Linked DNA regions of Thiosulfativibrio zosterae. The protein of the gene in region 2 interacts with the protein of the main gene of each other region in a pairwise test. Links are inferred from orthologs where the notes say so. Each region holds a gene or a part of one and is shown on either strand. Other genes may lie near its edges.

Region 1 (4,636 bases), 140 kb from region 2 along the record:
AAATCTTGGGTCACTGCATAGCCTTGTAAAACCCAACTCACCAGGCCGCCGTTTAATAAATACACCTTTTGATGACGCAGTTTTTTAAGCTCCCAATACAAGCGACTGGCATCCAAATTCCCCATGCCGTCATACAGCACCAGCGTATCTTGCGGGGTAATACCCAGTTGCGATAAAACGCGCGCCATATAATCAGAGCCACCACTGAGCTCAATGCCTTCTTTGGGTTTAATCAACCACTTGTAATTCACCCAAAGGGCGTTAGGGAGGTGAAACTTTTGGTATTCCAATTGACTGCTTAGATCAATCAGCTTGATATTTTTTAGGTTTTGTTGCGTCCAAGCGGCGCTGACAAATACCGTTTTCTCTGAAGGATTTTCGCTCGCCCAACCATTTGAAAAGCCACTGAAAGTGGTTATTAATAACATTAATAAAATGGCTTTAGTTTTTGAAATCATTGACGAATCAGTCCTTTTAGGCAGGTTAAGTAAGTCGCCTCATCTGGCAAGGTATTATCTCGCTGTGACAACCATAGAGATTCCGCCAAACACTCCATCATGGCGTGTTCAGTGTCATGCACATCACCCAATTGATGGCCCAACTTTTGGTAAATCGCTTGAATCCCTTCGGGTCGATCCAAAGCCACTTGTTCTTGTAAACCCAAGTGTAGCCCCATGTGTAAGAATGGATTGGTTTGTCCCATTTCGGGATGATATTCATTGCCAAGGTGATGCGCGTTGCTCAACATTTGATGGTATTCGGGATGCATTTCAATCACTCGAGCAATGCGAGTTTCCATGGCATCTAAGGTTTGATGACTGCGAGCTTTTTGCCAAACATCGACATAGAATTGGCGCAGCTTGTCTCTTTCTTGGGTGTAAAACATAATGAGGATTTGCGTCTAAAGTTAAAGAATAATAGTTTACTAGATTTAAAGGTTATTTGAGCAGTTTCAGATTGAAATTTGACCAGGCCTGGTCATTTTTGATGGGTTTGATTAAGTTTAAAGAATCTTTCATGTGGGTTTGTTAATCTATCTTTTTGAATGGAGTTCGCCAATTTTGAAATCAGTGCTTGAAGTGTTTTGGCAGTTTTTGGGTTTAGGTTGGATTAGCTTTGGTGGACCGACGGCGCACATTGCGATTTTTCAGCGCCATTTTGTCGAGCAACGCCAATGGTTGGACATGGATACCTTTGGTAGACAGTTAGCGCTGGCGCAAATATTACCAGGCCCAACCTCAAGCCAGTTAGGGTTTTTAATTGGACTGCAGCGGGGTGGTGTTTGGGGCGCTTGGGCAGCTTTTTTAGGCTTTACACTGCCATCTTTTCTCATTATGTTCAGTTTGGCTTTGACTTTGGATGTGCTAAATCCCAATGTTTGGCAGGCGGTGTTGCAAGGCTTGCAATGGTTAATTGTGGTGATTGTATTGGATGCTTTATGGAGCATGAGTAAAAGTTTTTGCCAAACCCATCTAACCAAAATTTTAGCGTTACTTTCTGCACTGGCCATGATTTTTGTGCCTTCCATAGCATTACAGCTGACCATCTTAGTCTTAGCGGCGGTTTTGACTGGGTTGTGGCACAACCCTAAAGTTGTTGGATTGACAGAAGTTGAAAAGCCAACATCCAAAAGCCCCATACGACTCAATCTCGCCGCTTGGAGTTTTTTGGCGCTATGGTTGGGTTTACCCCTGTTGGCTCTGGTGTCATGGCCAAATCAAACAGCAAGCTCATTACTTGAGTTATTGAATGTTTTTTATCAAGCCGGTAGTTGGGTTTTTGGCGGCGGTCATGTGGTGTTGCCTTTGTTAGAGACCCTGTTGCAAAGTCAATTTACGGCCAATCAAGTGAGTTCTCAAACCCTATTATTAGGTTATGCTGCGGCACAAGCGGTGCCGGGCCCTATGTTTAGTATCGCTGCTTTTTTAGGCGCACTCTTTTGGAACTCAGCCCCTTGGATGGGCGCTTTGCTCGCCACGCTGATGATTTTCTTACCCGGCTTTTTATTGGCCTTAGCAATTCATCCACATTGGCAAACTTGGACAAACCAATCGGGCATTAAAGCCGCGCTCATGGGCGTGAACGCTGCCGTGGTTGGTTTGTTGTTGTCTGCCTGGATTCATCCAATTTTAAGCAATGTACATTGGGATAGCTATGCCCTAGTTGGAATTGCGATGGCGGCAATAGCCGTTAGGTCAAAAAAAGTGCCTATGTGGATATTGGTCATCAGTTTTGGCGCAGCTGGTTTTGTTTTATATGCTTAAAAATCGATAAAACAGTTCTAAAAACAACCAGGCCTAGTTGTTTTTAGGACTGTATTTTCGCCTTTAAACGGTTTTTTCTTTGAACTCGCATAGGTCATAAATGCAACAAGCGCCGCATCTGGGTTTGCGGGCGGTGCAGGTGTAGCGTCCGTGTAGGATGAGAAGATGGTGTGCGGGAATGATGTATTGTTTTGGGATGTTTTTAAGCAGGGCTTTTTCTACTTCTAACACATTTTTGCCTGGTGCCAATTTAGTGCGGTTGGAAACTCTAAAAATATGGGTGTCTACTGCCATGGTGGGATGCCCAAAGGCGGTATTCAGAACCACATTGGTGGTTTTTCTACCAACGCCTGGCAAGGCTTCGAGAGCAGCGCGGTCTTCTGGGATTTGTGAGCCGTGCAGCTCAATCAGCATTTTGCAGGTTTTGATAATATTGGCACCCTTGGTGTTAAACAGCCCAATGGTTTTGATATATTCTTTGAGTCCGTCCTCGCCGAGCGCATAGATAGCTTCAGGGGTGTTGGCGACGGGGAACAACTTAGCGGTGGCAATATTGACGCCCTTATCAGTGGCTTGTGCAGACAGGATAACTGCAATCAGGAGTTCAAACGGATTGCTGTAATTGAGTTCGGTTTCTGGGTTGGGAATCGCCTCAGATAGGCGTTGAAAAATCTCAAGGCGTTTTTGTTTATTCATGGGGTTCAAGCATTATTTGATGGGATTAACAGCAACTTGAATACCCAGTGCATTTTGCTTTTTCTCAGCTTTACGCAGTTCAATGGCATTTTTAGCTGCCACAAATAGACCCAGTGCTATGAAAGCGCCCGGCGGTAAAATCGCTAATAAAACAGGGTGAAAATCTTCGCTCAAATAGAAGGTCATGTTTTTGGCACCTTCACCAAACATCAAGTCCATCTGGTCAAACAAGGTGCCGTTGCCGATCAACTCACGCACAGCGCCAAGCAATACTAAAATGAGTGCAAATCCCAGCCCCATAAAGAGCGCGTCAACTATGGCTTTATCCACTGGGTTTTTGGAGGCATAGGCTTCTGCACGCCCAAGAATGGCGCAGTTGGTCACGATGAGTGGAATAAAGATCCCTAAAATGCCATGTAAGGTATGCAGATAAGCGTTCATCAATAAATCAATAATGGTCACTGCTGAGGCAATAATTGCAATGAAAACAGGAATGCGAATTTCATCTGAGACATAATCACGAATCAACGACACCAAAACATTTGATACCAATAAAACCGCCATGGTCGCTAAGCCTAACCCGATACCATTAACGGTATTGTTGGTGACAGCGAGCAATGGGCAGAGTCCCAGTAAAGCAACTAAGGCTTGGTTATTAGACCAAAGTCCGCTTTCGGCAATTTTTTGATATTCCGCCAATTTCATTTTTAAAAAGCTGGGTTGTGTGAGTTCAGTCATAGAGGGCATCTCTGTGTTGGTTGAGATAATCAAGGGTATTACGCACGGCTTTGACAACCGCTCTTGGGGTAATGGTAGCCCCAGTGAACTGGTCAAAATCACCACCATCTTTACGGACACGCCAGCGCGGGGCATTTTCATCACGCAAATTGCGGCCATCAAAAGTGCGAATCCATTGAGATTTTTTGATTTCTATTTTGTCACCTAACCCGGGGGTTTCTTTGTGCTCTAACACACGCACACCAGCAATGCGGCCATCCGCTAAAACGCCCATGAGGATATGAATATCCCCACTGTAACCATCGGGGGCTATGGTTTGCAAAATGACACCCGTGGGTTGTCCGTCTTTACGCACTCGATAAAGGGTGACTGGCTCAGAAGTTCCTAGAAATTCAGGTGCAATGATTTGTTTGGTATCGAGTAAGGGGTCGTTGTTATAGTTTTCGGGTGGCATCACCTGATTAAAGGTGTCTAAGATGGTTTGTTTTTGCGCGATGGCAATGGGTTCTGCGGTGATAAAGCGGATGCCAAGGAGCAAGCCAACACCGACCAAGGTAAATAGGCTTAAAGACACAGCAGATTTGGCCATTTGTTGCCAAAGGGTTTTTGAGGGGATTGGATTAGGTTGGCTCATTTTAAATCCATCATTTACGCACTAAACCATGCCCAAACACACGCGGTTGAGTGTATTGGTCAATCAGCGGGACACACATATTCATAATCAAAATCGCAAAGGCAATACCATCGGGGAAAGCGCCCCAATTACGAATCACATACAATAAAACGCCTATGCCTGCAGCATAAACCAAACGACCACGAGGGGTTGTTGAGGCGGTGACTGGGTCGGTGATAATAAAAAATGCCGCTAACATAGTGCCCCCTGAAAACAGATGGAAACTAACTGAGGCATATTTGGTTGGGTCGATTTCATGGAAAAT
Region 2 (5,103 bases):
GTTGCACCAAACTGACTGAAATCAATGGTTGGCACAGGAGGAATGCCCGCGCCCGAAGCCGCAGGTGCTGCACCAGAAACCGTTTTAGTGCCTTGCATCACTGATTTAATCAATAATTCGACATCATGCTTTTGAATACGACCTTTAGGACCTGTCCCAGAAACTAAAGTTAAATCAACACCAAGGTTTCTGGCAAAAGCACGAACTGAAGGCGAAGCATGAGAGCTCGCGCCCATAGATTGATTATTCACAGGTTTTGCAGGTGCTACTGCAGGCGCTGAAGGGGCTTCAACGGTTCTTGGCGCGGCGGCTGGTGTAACCACTTTTTCTGGAACTGCTGCAGGTGCTTCTGCCTTAGGGGCTGGCTTTTCTGCTTTGGCCGGCGCTGGCGCTGCGGCTGAGTCGCTGACTTCGATATCTAACACGTAGGTGCCTTCAGACACCTTATCGCCAACCTTGACCATCACCTTAGTGACTTTTCCGGTCACGGGAGATGGGATTTCCATGGTGGCTTTATCCGATTCTAAGGTCATCAAAGAATCATCTATGGCAACGGTGTCGCCAACCGCAACCAAAACCTCAATGACTTCGACTGTGTCAAAATCACCGATATCGGGAATATTAATTTGCTGTATAGCCATTTCATCATTTCCTATAGCTAGGAACTGCCAGCACTTTTAGTGTTTGGACTGACAGTTTCGATTAAATTCGTTTGAAAAAGCCGTTTTCATAAAAGCGGCTTAACTTCATTTAGGCATGAACAGGGAAAGTTTTTTCGCTGTCTAATCCGTATTTTTCGATGGCTTTCGCCACGATTTCTGGCTTGATTTTGCCGGTGTCTGCTAAAGACTTCAGCGCCTCAACAACCACATAAAAACGGTTAACTTCGAAGAACTTACGCAACTGTTCACGCGTATCTGAACGACCAAATCCATCGGTACCTAGCACACTATAGTGGCCTGGCACATATTGACGAATACGCTCTGGATAGTCACGAATATAATCGGTTGCAACGATGAACGGGCCTTCTGAAGCAGATAATACTTCAGTGACATAAGGCACCTTCGGGGTTTCTGTTGGGTGCAAGGTATTCCAACGATGTACTTCAATACCATCACGACGCAATAGGTTAAAGCTGGGTACGCCCCAAATATCAGCAGCCACATCCCACTCAGCTTCAAGCATTTCTGCGGCGGCAATCACTTCACGGAAGATGGTACCCGACCCCATTAACTGCACCTTGTTTTTGGCTTTTGATTCTGACTTCTTAAAGGGGTAAATCCCTTTAATAATGCCATCTTCAACGCCTTCTGGCATGGCTGGATGTGAATAGTTTTCGTTCATGGCGGTGATGTAGTAGTACACATCTTGTTTTTCATTAAACATGCGTTTAATACCATCACGGATAATCACAGCCAATTCAAACGCAAAGGTTGGGTCATAGCTTAAACAGTTAGGCACATGATCGTATTGAATCAAGTTGTGACCATCTTGGTGCTGTAAGCCTTCACCTTCTAGCGTGGTACGACCGGCTGTCCCACCGATAAGGAATCCACGAGCACGCGAATCACCCGCTGCCCAAGCCAAGTCACCAATGCGTTGGAAACCGAACATGGAATAGTAGATGTAGAAAGGAATCATGCTCACACCGTAGTTGGCATAAGCGGTTGCAGCTGCAATCCAGTTAGCCATGGCACCAGCTTCGTTGATACCTTCTTCAAATACCTGGCCGTTTGAAGCTTCTTTGTACCACATCAACTGATCGTTATCCATTGGCTGATACAATTGTCCTGCTGGGTCATAAATACCAACTTGGCGGAATAAACCTTCCATACCAAAAGTACGCGCTTCATCGGGAATGATTGGCACAACGCGTGGCCCTAAAGTCTTGTCACGCAACAAGATAGACACTAAACGCACAAATGCCATGGTAGTCGACATTTCACGATCACCCGTGCCTTCTGTGAGCATTTTAAAGGTATCTAAACTCGGAACGGGTAAAGGCTCTGCATTGTCTAGACGAACAGGTAAAGAACCCCCAAGTGCCTCACGGCGCTCCTTCATATAGCGCATAACATCTGAGCTTTCGTCTGGTGTATAGAAAGGCACTTGCTTTTGCAAATCTTCATCTGAAAAAGGAATCGCAAAACGGTCACGGAAGTATTTATAGCCTTCGTAATCCAATTTTTTCTGCTGGTGAGCCGTGTTAGCTGACTCTCCATAAGGCCCCATGCCGTAGCCTTTAATGGTTTTCGCAAGAATAACGGTTGGTTGACCCTTAGTTTCTTCAGCACGCTTGTAGGCGTTATAGACTTTACGAGGTGAATGACCACCGCGGGTTAATGCAAAAATTTGTTTGTCGGTCATATCTGAGACCAACTCTAATAACTCTGGGTATTTACCAAAGAAATGCTCACGAACGAAGGCACCGTCTTTAGCCTTATAGGCTTGATACTCACCATCGACGACTTCGCCCATACGCTCGATCAATTTTCCAGAAACATCTTTTTGTAATAGACGATCCCAACCAGAACCCCAAATGACTTTAGTCACTGCCCAACCTGCGCCACGGAAAACGCCTTCCAGCTCTTGAATAATACTGTCGTTGCCACGCACAGGGCCATCTAAACGCTGGAGGTTACAGTTGATCACAAAAACTAAGTTATCTAATTTTTCGCGTTTGGCTAGCTGAATGGCACCACGAGATTCTGGCTCGTCCATTTCACCATCCCCAAGGAATGCCCAAACCTTACGACCTTCTGTTTTGGCTAATCCGCGGGCTTCCATGTACTTCATAAAACGGGCTTGATAAATAGCCATCAATGGACCAAGACCCATAGATACGGTTGGGAACTGCCAATAATCGGGCATCAACCACGGATGAGGATAAGAAGAAAGACCATTTCCATCTACTTCTTGACGATAGTTGCGAAGTTGTTCAGCGGTTAAACGACCTTCCATGTATGAGCGAGCGTACATTCCAGGAGCGGTATGCCCTTGGAAGAAAATCATATCCGCACCTTGTGGGTGCTTAGGCCCTTTAAAGAAGTGGTTCATACCGACTTCATACAAAACACAGCTTGAAGCGTAAGAAGCAATGTGACCACCAACGCTGGTGTTTTTGTTGGCCCCAGAAACAATCGCCATGGCGTTCCAACGCAACATGGCACGCATCTTTGTTTCTAATTCCATATCACCTGGATACTGCACTTGCTGCTCTGCAGCGATGGTGTTGATGTAAGGAGTATTGGCCGCATAAGGCACATCTATACCGTGAACACGGGCTTTTTCGATAAGTGCTGCAATAATATGTTGTGCCTTTTCTGTACCTTCAAAAGATACAACGGCTTCTAAAGCATCAAGCCACTCTTGTGTTTCTTGTGGGTCTTGGTCAACGAACTGATCGCTCATAAAATTTTTTAACCTCATTGGTTGGTTTGGTTTGACTCTGGAGGCTGGGTAATACCAGAGTGTCTTCAGCAAGCGTAGTTCTTACGCCGACCGCCAACAGATGAACTCAATTAAGAGTTCAAAACCGCCTTGGTTTCCAGCTACTTAGTATTTCCAAGGGGCTTGAATACCACTTAATGGGCAATAAAACACCCAGTATTCAAATTAATGAAAGCGAATAATACCACTTTTTAAGGGCAGGTGCGAATTCAACAAAACAACAAAAAGCCCAGCAAGCCCTTTAAACAGAGGATTGACAAAGATTTTTTGAATGGATTTAAAGACTTAGAAATGTTTTTTAGAAATGAATATCAAACAGAAGTGTTGCGGTAAAAGTTTGAAATTACCCGCAAAAGACGTCTTATGGCAGCCAGAATTTTTTTAATGAGTCTTCAAGCTCTAATAGCGCTTGATGATAAACCGCTTTTTTAAACTCAACCACATCCTGTACTGGATGCCAATAATCGACCCAAGTCCAAGTTTCAAACTCAGGGGTTTCGTGTAAAGCCAAATTGATTTTGGATTCTTCGGTTTCTAAACCCAATAAAAACCAAATTTGTTTTTGACCAATACAAACCGGCAAACTGTTATGACGAATTAAATGCTTAGGAAGGTCGTATGAAATCCAATCTTGGGTTCTGCCTAAAACTCGCACATCAGAAGGCTCTAAACCGACTTCTTCTTTAAGTTCACGAAAAACTGCTTGCTGAGGGGTTTCGGATTCACGCACGCCTCCCTGAGGAAACTGCCAAGCGTCTTGAAACACTCGCTTACCCCAAAACAACTTTCCTTGCTTATTGACTATTATGATACCGACATTCGGTCGATACCCATCTACATCGATCACAGTAAACCCTATTAAAAACGCTTATTTCATTAAAGGGTATTATGGCAAGAAACCCCCATATTTTTCAATTAATTTTACAACTTAGAGCACTTTTTTAGAACCAAATCTTCCAAATCAATCATAAAACCAATTAATGAGAATTTATAAATGCGCTTTTATAACATCCAACTGCAATCTGTGAAACATTCAGATAAAATGAATAAAAATTTTGCAATGGAATCTCAGACCTTATGAAACTGGCCATATTTGACCTAGACAACACTTTAATTGCTGGCGACAGTGACTACCTTTGGGGAAAGTTTTTAATTCAAAAAGGTGCCGTAGACCCCGCCTTTTTTGAAGCTGAAAATGATCGTTTTTACGCCAATTATAAAAATGGCACCCTAAACATCATGGAATACCAAAGGTTTTCTTTAAAACCTTTAACCCAATACCCGATGCAAACCCTGCTTGATTGGCATCAAGAGTTTATGCAAACCATGATTGAACCCATTTACCTTCAAAAAGCGCAAGACTTGGTCAACCAGCACAAAGCCAATGGCGACACGCTGTTAATCATTACCGCCACCAATAGCTTTGTAACCCGCCCGATTGGTTTACGATATGGCATAGATCATTTAATTGGCACTGACCCTGAAATCATCAACCATTGTTTTACAGGAGAAGTCTCAGGAACCCCTTCTTTCCAAGACGGCAAAGTCATTCGTTTAAATGACTGGTTAGAGGAACATCCTTTTGACTTGAAAGATGCCTACTTTTATTCTGACTCCAGAAATGATTTACCGCTATTAGAAGCTGTTGGAAAT
Region 3 (4,832 bases), 620 kb from region 2 along the record:
CCTATGCGCAAAAACGCCGCAAATATGGTGAAGACACCCCTTGCGACCCGAGTCGTTTTTTAGATGAACTGCCAGAAGACTGTTTGGTTTGGGAAGGCAAGCCCGGAGCAGTCATGTCGGAAGAAGAACAAAAGGTGACTGGCAATGCGCACTTGGATAATTTGCGTGCGATGCTCATGCAAAAAAAGGCCAAATAAGCCCTTAATTCTGACTAAATACCGCCTAAAAACAACCAGGCCTGGTTGTTTTTAGGTTGTTTTTAGGTTGCTTTAAGATTTTTTAGACCGTTCAAACAGCTTCTTTATCAACCGCTTTCAATTTTGCACTTTCTTTAGCACGATACATTAAATTGTCCGCTTCTTTCAGCACATCATCGACTGATATACTGACATCCGTGATCAACAGCGATCCAATACTGGCGGTCACATGATGCACATAATCGTCAATAATATAAGGCTTAGCCAAATTTTCATTAAAGCGATGCGCCGCTTCGGTCAAGTGTATATAGGCTTGATTTTCATCTTTACCCAAATGTCTTAACAAGACCACAAATTCATCTCCGCCTAAGCGCGCCACCAAATCATTATTACGGCTAGAGTCTTTTAAACGAGTGCCGAACATTTTCAAAATTTTATCGCCTTCCTCGTGCCCAAAATCGTCATTAATGGGTTTAAAGTTGTTTAAATCCATAAACAGCAAACCGGAATACTCTTGTAAATGTCGTAAATCTTCTATCGCAGTTTTAATGTTTTTGACCAAATAACGTCTATTAGCCGTGCCGGTTAAAAAGTCATGATGTGCGGTAAAATCAAGCTGGTCTAATAATTTGGAGCGTTTGCTTTCGTTTTGAATGCCCATCATAAACAGTAAAACCCACAAACAGGCAAACCCAACAAACAGTAAGATTGAGTCAATCATTTGTTTATGTTTAAAGTTTTGGAACAGCTCAGGATTGGAAATAACCACCACTTTCCAGCGACTGTTAGGCACATTCACACTGGCCAAAATGTCTTCGCGCTCAGAGGCGCTTAGGAAATAGTCGCGACTTAAATGATCCCTAACGCCCTCGTAACTGACCTCGATTAAATCTTCCTTATCCGTAGTTGTCATTAAATAGACATCATTGGCAGATACGCGCTGCTCTAAAAGCACCTTGTGCAGGAGTTCTGCCTTAAAACTCATGAAGAAAATAATGGGATTTTTGTCTACATAAACCGGGAACATCATATCGAAATGGAAAGCACCAGGTGTGGCATGAATATGGGGCAAATATTGCGTATTAGAATCTTTATTACGCAAGGCATCGGCTTGTATTTTTGTTTCTAACTTACACACTTCACCCATTAAAAAATCAATGTCACCGCCCACCAAATCACCATGTTCACTGACCAAACTGAATACATACATATCAGGAAAGTAGTGTTTGAGCCTTGCGGTAATTTTGTCTTGCACCGCGTTATCTGTCTCAAAATGCCTAATATTCACCATAAAAAACTGATCGAGTGCGACAGCAACCATACGATTACGGATAGAGTCTAGCAACGAAGTGACGCCATGCTCGGTTGCTTTGGCCTGCTTTAAAGCCAAATCTTTTTGGTAGTCTTCAAATTGCGACACAATCGAGTGCGCGCGCCAACCCAGGAGTGAACTCACCGCAACAAAAAACAACACCATGATGATACTAAAGCTGGAGTAACCACCTTTTGGACTGATCATGACAACACTCCCACAGATGCCCGCAAAATGACTTGCGAACGGATATTAATGACTAAAATATAGCACAAAAGAACTTTGCCATTAGACACATTAGATAAGGCTTATATATTCGTAAATTTTTTTAATTTTTTTCATCATAACTCAAATCATTTGACTGGTTTTTCGCAGACATAAAAAAACCCCTTAAAGACAATATTTAAGGGGTTTCGAAGACATCCGCTTAAGGGGAATTTAAGCAGGGTGTTTTACACGGCTGATTACATCATGCCGCCCATTCCGCCCATGCCACCACCAGCGTTCATGTCTGGAGCGCCTTCTTTAGCAGGTAAGTCTGCAATCGCAGCACCAGTTGTTAATACCAAACCAGCGATAGAAGCGGCGTTTTGCAAAGCAGAACGCGTGACCTTTGCAGGATCGATAATACCAGCTTCAATCATGTCGCAGTAAACTTCTTTAGCGGCATCAAAACCGAAGTTTCCAGAACCTTCCATGACTTTGCTCACAATAACAGACCCTTCTAAACCACAGTTAGCTGCGATTTGACGCATTGGCTCTTCCATAGCGCGCAAGGCAATCTGGATACCAACATTTTGATCCGCGTTATCGCCCACAACTTTCACTTTAGACTTAGCGCGAACTAAGGCAACACCACCACCGGCAACAATCCCTTCTTGAACCGCTGCACGCGTTGCGTGTAAAGCATCATCAACACGGTCTTTCTTCTCTTTCATTTCCATCTCGGTGGCCGCACCCAACTTCAAGACAGCCACACCGCCGGCTAACTTAGCCAAACGCTCTTGTAGCTTCTCTTTGTCGTATTCAGAAGTGGTGTTTTCCACTTGAGATTTGATTTGCGCGCAACGAGCATCAATGTCTTCTTTAGTTCCGATACCATCAATTAACTTGGTGTTGTCTTTACCAACCACAACAGACTTAGTTTGACCTAACATATCTAAAGTCACTGAATCTAAAGATAGACCCACTTCTTCAGAAATCACTGTTGCGCCAGTTAATACTGCCATATCTTGTAACATAGCCTTACGACGCTCACCAAATCCAGGTGCTTTTACTGCTGCAACCTTAACGATGCCACGCATATTGTTGATTACCAAAGTCGCTAAGGCTTCGCCATCAACATCTTCCGCAATAATCAATAACGGACGACCCGCTTTTGAAACCGCTTCTAGTGTAGGTAACAATTCGCGGATATTAGAGATTTTTTTGTCGTGTAACAAAATATATGGGTTGTCTAGTTCAGCAACCATTTTTTCTTGGTTGTTCACAAAGTAAGGTGATAGGTAACCACGGTCAAATTCCATCCCTTCAACCACCACTAAAGCATCATCTAGTGAAGAACCTTCTTCAACCGTAATCACACCCTCGGTAGACACTTTTTCCATTGCATCCGCAATCATCTGACCAATTCTTTCGTCAGAGTTTGCTGAAATTGTACCGACCTGCTTAATCGCTGCAGAGGTCGTGCAAGGCTGTGCCATGGCTTGGATTTCAGCAACAACCGCTTCAACCGCTTTGTGAATACCACGGTTTAAATCCATTGGGTTCATACCTGCGGCAACTGATTTCATCCCTTCACGAACAATGGCTTGAGCCAAAACAGTTGCCGTGGTTGTACCGTCACCGGCTACATCATTGGTTTGTGACGCAACATCTTTAACCATTTGCGCACCCATGTTCATGAACTTATCTTCAAGTTCAATTTCACGCGCCACAGACACACCATCTTTAGTCACAGTCGGTGCACCGAAAGACTTTTCTAAAACCACATTACGACCTTTTGGCCCTAGAGTTACTTTAACTGCGTTGGCTAGGATGTTAATCCCTTCAACCATTTTTTCACGAGCATCTAAACCAAAACGAACATCTTTTGCTGCCATTTGTAAATTCCTTGTTTTTAAAACTATTAACTATTAGTAAAGGGTTCGAGCGTTAATTAGCTGATAATCGCGATAATGTCGTCTTCGCGCATCACCATCAGCTTTTCGCCTTTGTCATCTTTAACTTCTTGGCCAGAATATTGACCAAACATTACTTTATCGCCGACTTTAACCGTCATAGCGACAATCGAACCTGAGTCAGAAGCTTTACCTGGACCCACAGCAACCACTTCACCTATGGTTTGTTTTTCCTGTGCTGAGCCAGGAAGAACAATCCCACCTGAAGATACTTTTTGCTCTTCAACTTGACGAATCACAACGCGGTCGCGTAATGGCTTAATATTCATAGTATTTCTCCTAAGGGAACAATTTATAAAGTTTTTTAAAGGTTATTAAATTTAAGTTCAGATTAATCTGTTGTCCCCCATTAATAAGGGCGTATTTGATCGATTCAAGAGCGAAATTAAAAAATTTTATGATTTTTAATAAAAAGCCCGCAAATGCGGGCTTAAAAAAGGTAAAAAGCGCTCAATTTCAAATGTCGGCGTGCACTAAATTATCACAATGCATTAAAAACTCACCCTCCGAATACCCCAAAATACTCTCGATTTGGCTAGAAGGTTTGCCAATAATTTTTTGGGCATCTTTTAAGGCGTAGTTGACCAAACCTCTGGCAATTTCCTTGCCCTGCTCATCCACACAAACCACCATTTCGCCACGCTGAAACTTACCCGCCACAGACAAAACCCCAATCGGCAACAGGCTTTTTCCAGGTTGACGCAAAATTTTGGCCGCACCCGCATCCAAAACCAAAGTGCCTTTGGCTTGCAAATGTCCTGCCAACCATTGTTTGCGAGCGGTCATGGGCTCTAAATCTGGAATTAATAAAGTCCCCACGGTTTCCCCTGAAAACAATCTGGGTAAAATATTTTCTTCACGACCTGAGGCGATAAATGTCGCCGTACCAGAACGAGCCGCTCTTTTGGCCGCCATCACTTTCGTGTACATCCCACCTTTACCCAAAGCACCACCTTCGGGACTGGCCATGGCTTCAATATCTTTGCGACTGACTTGCGCTTCAGAAATCAACTCCGCCTTAGGATTGGTGCGCGGATTGTCATTATACAATCCTTGCTGATCGGTCAAAATGACCAAAATATCAGCGGATACCAAATTAGCCGTTAAGGCCGCGAGCGTATCATTATCGCCAAAGCGAATTTC

What was found.
Region 1: the proteins of aceE (region 2) and nth interact in binary tests that used the Escherichia coli proteins (3 or more experiments, as listed by UniProt). The link is inferred for Thiosulfativibrio zosterae from one-to-one orthologs.
Region 3: the proteins of aceE (region 2) and groL interact in binary tests that used the Escherichia coli proteins (3 or more experiments, as listed by UniProt). The link is inferred for Thiosulfativibrio zosterae from one-to-one orthologs.

What each region holds. Positions count from the first base shown.
Region 1 is NZ_AP021888.1:1,252,714-1,257,349, forward strand. Bases 1,145-3,885 are described here. They hold nth (endonuclease III), read right to left. Parts: upstream 2,961-3,885; coding sequence 2,328-2,960; downstream 1,145-2,327. Other genes in these bases: chrA (chromate efflux transporter), read left to right, coding at 1,145-2,264; THMIRH_RS05690 (electron transport complex subunit E), read right to left, coding at 2,973-3,698; rsxG (electron transport complex subunit RsxG), read right to left, coding at 3,691-3,885. Outside these bases: THMIRH_RS05670 (sulfurtransferase), read right to left, coding at 1-458; THMIRH_RS05675 (DUF1841 family protein), read right to left, coding at 455-886; more of chrA, read left to right, coding at 1,071-1,144; more of rsxG, read right to left, coding at 3,886-4,332; electron transport complex subunit RsxD, read right to left, coding at 4,343-4,636. UniProt on the Escherichia coli protein: DNA repair enzyme that has both DNA N-glycosylase activity and AP-lyase activity. The DNA N-glycosylase activity releases various damaged pyrimidines from DNA by cleaving the N-glycosidic bond, leaving an AP (apurinic/apyrimidinic) site.
Region 2 is NZ_AP021888.1:1,116,867-1,121,969, reverse strand. What follows is about bases 551-3,758. They hold aceE (pyruvate dehydrogenase (acetyl-transferring), homodimeric type), read right to left. Parts: upstream 3,412-3,758; coding sequence 751-3,411; downstream 551-750. Other genes in these bases: aceF (dihydrolipoyllysine-residue acetyltransferase), read right to left, coding at 551-641. Also shown: more of aceF, read right to left, coding at 1-550; THMIRH_RS04980 (RNA pyrophosphohydrolase), read right to left, coding at 3,812-4,297; THMIRH_RS04975 (histidinol-phosphatase), read left to right, coding at 4,528-5,103. UniProt on the Escherichia coli protein: Component of the pyruvate dehydrogenase (PDH) complex, that catalyzes the overall conversion of pyruvate to acetyl-CoA and CO(2).
Region 3 is NZ_AP021888.1:494,654-499,485, reverse strand. The notes cover bases 1,293-4,229. They hold groL (chaperonin GroEL), read right to left. Parts: upstream 3,612-4,229; coding sequence 1,974-3,611; downstream 1,293-1,973. Other genes in these bases: proB (glutamate 5-kinase), read right to left, coding at 4,146-4,229; THMIRH_RS01950 (co-chaperone GroES), read right to left, coding at 3,668-3,958; THMIRH_RS01960 (GGDEF domain-containing protein), read right to left, coding at 1,293-1,716. In the rest of the region: DNA helicase Rep, read left to right, coding at 1-197; more of THMIRH_RS01960, read right to left, coding at 289-1,292; more of proB, read right to left, coding at 4,230-4,832.